Regions from separate parts of the Stenotrophomonas sp. S41 genome, predicted to be linked through region 2. Evidence: predicted binding sites of a transcription regulator. Region 2 holds the regulator's gene; the other holds the start of a gene.
What was found. Region 2 encodes FliA, which starts transcription of late flagellar genes. Its sites were predicted from a motif close to TAAAGTTTNNCNNNCNNNGGCCGATAA; they were not measured.

Region 1: IAE56_RS13140 (methyl-accepting chemotaxis protein) is a predicted target of FliA. The motif match lies at 1,094-1,120, and genes of this name have one in related genera.

The regions. Positions count from the first base shown of each region.
Region 1 covers NZ_JACVTV010000059.1:6,138-9,604, reverse strand. The annotation lists gene IAE56_RS13145 (NAD(P)-dependent oxidoreductase) at 96-974, shown strand; gene IAE56_RS13140 (methyl-accepting chemotaxis protein) at 1,244-3,467, shown strand, end outside.
Region 2 covers NZ_JACVTV010000017.1:14,929-18,395, reverse strand. The annotation lists gene IAE56_RS05960 (MinD/ParA family protein) at 1-473, shown strand, start outside; gene IAE56_RS05955 (RNA polymerase sigma factor FliA) at 470-1,213, shown strand; gene cheY (chemotaxis response regulator CheY) at 1,271-1,663, shown strand; gene IAE56_RS05945 (protein phosphatase CheZ) at 1,663-2,268, shown strand; gene IAE56_RS05940 (chemotaxis protein CheA) at 2,271-3,467, shown strand, end outside.

The DNA of each region.
Region 1 (3,467 bases), on a different contig from region 2:
GTCACGCAGGTGAACAGGCTGTTGCCGTGCCCGCGCGCGCGCCTAGAATCGAGGGATCCCGGTAGCTCCCGGGCGCTGTCGAGCGAATGGATTCAATGAAGATCCTGTTGACCGGAAGTTCCGGGCGGATCGGGCGCGCGATCTTCGGTGCGCTGGCCGCCGAGCACGACGTGGTGGGGTTGGATCGCATGCCCTTCAACACCACCCGCATCATTGCCGATGTCACCGACCGCCAGGCGCTGGAGCGCGCCGTGCGGGGTGTGGACGCGGTGATCCACACCGCAGCCCTGCACGCGCCGCACGTCGGCCTGGTCCCTGATCCGGTGTTCGAGCAGATCAACGTCGATGCCACCGGCCAGCTGCTGCAGCTGGCCCGGCAGGCCGGCGCGCGCCGCTTCGTGCTGACCAGCACCACGGCGCTGTACGGCCATGCGGTAGTGGCCGGTGGCTGCCGCTGGATAGACGAAACGACCGAACCGCTGCCACGCACCATCTACCACCGCACCAAGCTGCAGGCCGAAGCACTGGCCGAGCAGGCGGCGGGGCAGGGCTTCGAGGTGCGCGTGCTGCGCATGGCGCGCTGCTTCCCCGAGCCACCCGAACGCATGGCCATGTTCCGTCTGCACCGTGGCATCGATGCGCGCGACGTGGCCAGTGCCCACGCGGCGCTGCTGGTGGATGAGGGTGAGCCGTTCCAGCGCTACATCGCCTGCGCGGCCAGTCCGTTCCAGCGCAGTGACTGCCTGGAGCTGGCCGCCAACCCGCGCCAGGTGCTGGCCCGCCGGGTACCGCAGCTGCTCGCCGAGTTCGACCGCCGGGGCTGGCCGCTGCCGCACAGCATCGACCGTGTCTACGACAGCAGCCGGCTGCGCCAGGCGCTGGGCTGGCAACCGCGCTTCGGCCCGGAGGGCGTGCTGCAGCAGTACGCCGCAGGCAGCATCGAAGTACTGCCGCGCATGCAGCCGCTTTTGTAGAGTCGAGCTTGCTCGACTGCACTGTGGATCAGTCGAGCAAGCTCGACTCTACGCGCCGGAACATCGAGCAAGCTCGACTCTACGGCTGAGCGCGTTCAGGTTCGAGCAGGCGGTTTTTCTCAATCCGTCCCCCCTGCGGCCGCTAACCCGGTGCGTGCCTTGCCACCGTGGGTTTCGATCCGCAGCTGGCAGGCGGCGGCGCGAGGGATCGCGCATCTGCGCGGTGCCGTTCCGGTGCCGGTTGTCCTGAACTGCTTGCGGACCTGTCCATGCCTTCTTCCCGCTCTGCCGCTGCCCGTCGCCCGGGCAGCATCGCCCACAAGCTGATGCTGGGCACTGCTTCGATCGCGCTGCTCTGCTTCGGCATCACCGCTTTCCTCATCTACCGCCAGGCCAGTGCCAGCCTGGTCAATGCCTCGCGCCAGACCATGGCCAGTGAAGCCGTCGCCGAAGCGCGCAAGGTGTCTGCCGATCTGGGCACGGCCTTCGCCAGCAACGATGCGATGGTGGAAACCGTGCTGGCCCAGCGTGCCCGCGGCGATGCCCCGGACCGCGCCGCACTGGCCGCGGTCGTTGGCCAGCAGCTGCAGGCGCACCCGGAATGGGTGGGCAAGAGCACCATGTGGGAAGCGAACGCTTTCGACGGCAAGGATGCAGACTTCGTGAATACCGAAGCGCACGATGCCACCGGTCGCTTCATGAGCTACTGGGCCTGGGAGGGCGGCAAGCCCCAGCAGTCGCCGATGACCGCCTACACCGACCTGCCGGATGGCTCCGGTGACTGGTACATGGGCCCGAGCCGCGACAAGCTGCCCAAGGTCAGCGAGCCGTATGCCTATGCCATCGGCGGCCAGCAGGTGCTGATGAGCACGCTGAGCACGCCTATCGTGGAGAACGGCACCTTCCTCGGCGTGTTCACCGTCGATTTCTCGCTGGCGGCTCTGCAGAAGCACCTGGCCACGCTGACCCCGATGGGGGCCGGCCGGGTCGAACTGCTCTCGCCCAAGGGCGTGGTGCTGGCGGCGGCCAATGCCGCCGAGATCGGCAAGCCGCGTACCGATGCGGAAACCCAGCAGATGCTGGCGCAGATTGCCGAGGGCAAGACCTTCGAGGCGTTCGAGCCGGATGCCGAAGGCAACGTGCGCCTGTACGTGCCGATGCAGGTCGGCGATGCTCCGCAGCACTTCGCGCTGGGCGTGGTGGTGCCGCACGCGGTGATCGTCGCCGAAGCCCGCCAGCTGCTGTGGCTGACCCTGCTGGTCGGCGTGATTGCCGCGCTCACCCTCAGCGCCGGGGTCTACGTGCTGCTGCGTGGCTTGGCCATCCGTCCGCTGGCGCAGGCCGTGCGCATCGCCAGCGACGTGGCGGCCGGCAAGCTGGATACCGCACTGCCGTCGCGCGGCAACGATGAAGTGGGTCGCCTGCTGGAGGCGATGCAGGGCATGCGCGGCACGCTGCAGGCGGTGATGGCGGCGCAGGCCGAAATGGCGCAGCGCCATGACGAAGGCCAGATCAGCTACCGCATGGATGCCAGCGCGTTCCCGGGCGAGTACGGCCGCATGGTGGCCGACAGCAACCAGCTGGTGGCGTCGAGCAACGCGGTCACCCAGCGCCTGGTGGAGGTGATGCAGCGCTACGCGGTGGGCGACCTCAGCGTGGACATGGAAGCCCTGCCGGGCGAGAAGGCGGTGTTCACCGCGGCCATGGCCACCACCAAGGCCAACCTGGGGGCGATCAACGAGGAGATCCAGCAGCTGGCCGCTGCGGCCGCAGCGGGTGACTTCGCGGTGCGCGGCGATGCGGAGCGCTTCGAGCACGACTTCCGGCGCATGGTCGAAACGCTCAACACCATGATGCAGGTGAGCGACCACAACCTGGCCGCGCTTTCCACGCTGCTGCGCGCGATTGCCGCCGGTGACCTCAGCACGCGCATGCACGGTGATTTCCACGGCGTGTTCGCGGTGATGCGCGACGATGCCAACAGCACGGTGCAGCAGCTGACCCAGATCGTCGGCCAGATCCAGCAGTCGGCGGCAAGCATCCGCCTGGCGGCCGGCGAGATCGCCTCGGGCAACAGCGACCTGTCGCGCCGCACTGAACAGCAGGCGGCCAACCTGGAAGAGACGGCGGCATCGATGGAGGAACTGACCTCCACCGTGCGCCAGAACGCCGAGCATGCGCAGCAGGCCAACAGCCTGGCGGCGTCGGCCGCAGGCGTGGCCAGCGAGGGCGGGCAGGTGGTCGGCCAGGTGGTGCAGACCATGGAGCAGATCGAGAACTCCTCGCAGCGCATCGCCGAGATCATCTCGGTGATCGATGGCATCGCGTTCCAGACCAACATCCTGGCGCTGAACGCTGCGGTGGAAGCCGCGCGTGCCGGCGAGCAGGGCCGTGGTTTCGCCGTGGTGGCCAGCGAAGTGCGTGCGCTGGCGCAGCGCTCGGCGGGGGCGGCCAAGGAGATCAAGGGCCTGATTGACGCCTCGGTGGCCCAGG
Region 2 (3,467 bases):
TCATGGTGGTGGACACCGCCGCCGGCATCACCGATGGCGTGCTGACCTTCTGCCAGGCCGCGCAGGACACCGTGGTGGTGGTCTGCGATGAGCCGGCCTCGATCACCGACGCCTACGCGCTGATCAAGGTGCTCTCGCGCGAACGTGGCGTGGACCGCATCCAGGTGGTGGCCAACATGGTGCGCGACCCCAACGAGGGCCGCGTGCTGTACGAAAAGCTGACCCGCGTCTGCGAGAAGTTCCTCGCCGATGTCTCGCTGAACTACCTGGGCTGCGTGCCGCAGGATGACTGGCTGCGCCTGTCGGTGCAGCGCCAGCAGCCGGTGGTCAAGGCCTACCCGTCCAGCCCGGCCGCGCTGGCGATCACCGAGATCGCCCGCCGCACCGCCCGCTGGCAGGCGCCGACCGAACCGCGTGGCGGCGTCGAGTTCTTCCTCGAACGCATCCTCAAGCAGCGTGGGGTGACCGTATGAAAGGTGCAGCCCAGTACAAGGAAGTCCAGCGCGCCAGCGCGACCGATGTCATCGCCCAGCATTCCGACCTGGTGCGGCGCATCGCCCACCACCTGGCGGCACGCCTGCCGGCCAGCGTCGAGGTGGACGACCTGATCCAGGCCGGCATGATGGGCCTGATCGAAGCCTCGCGCAGCTATGACGCCGACCAGGGCGCGTCGTTCGAGACCTACGCCTCGATCCGCATCCGCGGCTCGATGATCGACGAGATCCGCCGTGGTGACTGGGTACCGCGCTCGGTGCACCGCCGTGCCCGCGACGCGGCCGCCACCATCCGCCGACTGGAGCAGAGCAGCGGCCGCGCCGCCAGCGCCACCGAGGTGGCCGCGGCGATGGACATGCCCCTGCCCGAGTACCTGCGCCTGATGGAAGACGCCTCGCGTGGCCAGGTGCTGAGCCTGGAATCGCGCATCGAGGACCAGGGCGAGCTGGACACGGTTGCCCAGGGCGGCCCGACCCCGCAGCAGGTGCTGGAGCGCGGCGAGTTCGGCCGCGAGCTGGGCAAGGCCATCGGCCACCTGCCCGAGCGCGAACAGCTGGTGCTCTCGCTCTACTACGAGCAGGAGCTGAACCTGAAGGAGATCGGCGCGGTGCTCGGCGTGAGCGAATCGCGGGTCTGCCAGATCCACGGCCAGGCCGTGCTGCGCCTGCGCGGCCGGCTGAAGGTTTTCGAGGCGGCCGACGCCGGCCTCGAAGAATGAACATGCGCGAGGCGGCTGCCCCCGGCCGCCCGCAGTGAACAACAAAGGAACTCTGCTTTGAACAAGAACATGCGCATCCTGATCGTCGACGACTTCTCGACCATGCGTCGCATCGTCAAGAACCTGCTGGGCGATCTGGGCTTCACCAACACCGCCGAAGCCGAGGACGGGCATGCCGCGCTGTCGTTGCTGCAGAGCCAGCCGTTCGATTTCGTGGTCACCGACTGGAACATGCCGGTGATGACCGGCATCGAGCTGCTCAAGGCGATCCGCGCCGATGCCAAGCTGAAGACGTTGCCGGTGCTGATGGTGACCGCCGAAGCCAAGCGCGAGCAGATCATCGAAGCGGCCCAGAGCGGCGTCAACGGCTACATCATCAAGCCGTTCACCGCGCAGACCCTGGAAGAGAAGCTCGGCAAGATCTTCGAACGCCTGGCAGCGAGCGCCTGATGGACGCCCAGGTCGACAGAAGCGCCCTCGCCCTGCGCCTGCAGGAGGCCCTGGATGCATTGGAGTCGGGTGACGAGACCGCCTGGCGCCAGCGCATCGACAGCCTCGTGGCCGCGCGTACCCAGCCGATGATGAGCGGCCTTTCGCGGCTGGCCCGCGAGCTGGGCCAGGCCCTGGGCGAACTGCCGACCGTGCCCGACGAGGCCGGCGAGCTGGACGATGCCTGCGCACGCCTGGACCACGTGGTGGCGATGACCGAACAGGCCACCCACCGCACCCTGGACCTGGCCGAGGAATGCCGCGCCCTGACCGAACAGCTGCGTGCCGATGGCCTGCAGCCGGGCCAGGATGAGCAGCTTGAGCGCATCCGCCACAACCTGACCGAGATCGCCCTGACCCAGAGCTACCAGGACCTGACCGGGCAGATCATCCGTCGCGTGGTCGGCATCGTCCGCCGCGTGCACGAAGGCTTCGGCGCACTCGGCCTGCCGCCGGAACAGCATCGCACCGACCCGGAACTTGCCGGGCCGGCACTGAAGGGACTGGACCGCCACGCGGTCTCGCAGAACGACGCCGACGACCTGCTGTCGGACCTGGGGCTGTAAGCATGAGCGCGGTTGCCGACGACATCACTGCCGATTTCATCATCGAGGCCCAGGAAATCCTGGATCGCCTGGGCGAACAGCTGGTGTCGCTGGAACAGGCACCGCAGGACAACGACCAGCTCAACGCGGTCTTCCGTGGCTACCACACGCTGAAGGGCGGCGCCGGCTTCCTCGGCATCACCGCCATGGTCGAGCTGTGCCATGCGGCGGAAGAAGCGCTGGGCGCCGCGCGTGCCGGCCAGGCCGTGCTGCAGGCCCATCACTTCGATGCCGCCCAGCAGTCGCTGGACTACCTGCAGTCGATGCTCGACGCGGTGTCGTCCGGCACTGAGCCCGGCTATGCGCCGCCGGAGCTGATCGCCCAGTTCGACGTGCACGGTGGCGCGAGCCCCGCCGTGGGCGCCGCCACGGCGGCCGCACCGGCCGCTGCCGGCGGCGACCTGATCACCGACGACGAGTTCGAGGCGCTGCTCGACCAGCTGCACGGCGGCAATGCCCCGACCGCGGTCGCACCGCCGAAGAAGGCCGACGACGGCCTGATCAGCGAAGACGAATTCGAAGCCCTGCTCGACCAGCTGCATGGCGGTGCCGTGCCCGGCGCCAAGCCGGTGGCTGCGGTACCGGTCGCGGCCCCGCCGGCACCGGCACCTGCGCCGCGTGCGGCGGCCAAGCCGGCGGCGAACAAGCCGGTGGCCGAAGCCGAACACACCGTGCGCGTGGATACCAAGCGCCTGGACGCCATCGTCAACCTGATCGGCGAACTGGTGCTGTCACGGAACCGGCTCAAGACCCTGCGCACCCGCCTGCGCGACGAAGAGCTGGACCGCGCCGTGTCGACGCTGGACATCGCCACCGCGCGCCTGCAGTCGGCGGTCATGCGCACCCGCATGCAGCCGGTCGGCAAGGTGTTCTCGCGCTTCCCGAAGGTGGCCCGCGACGTCGCCCGTTCGCTGCAGAAGGAAGTGGACCTGGAGCTGATCGGCGCCGAGACCGAACTGGACCGCAACCTGGTCGAAGCGCTGGCCGACCCGCTGGTGCACCTGGTGCGCAACGCCATCGACCACGGCGTGGAAATGCCTGACCTGCGTGAAGCGCAGGGCAAGCCGCGGATGGGCCATGTGCGCCTGTCGGCGCAGCAGGAAGGCGACTACGTCAGCATCGAAGTGCAGGATGACGGTGCCGGCATCGATCCGGAAAAG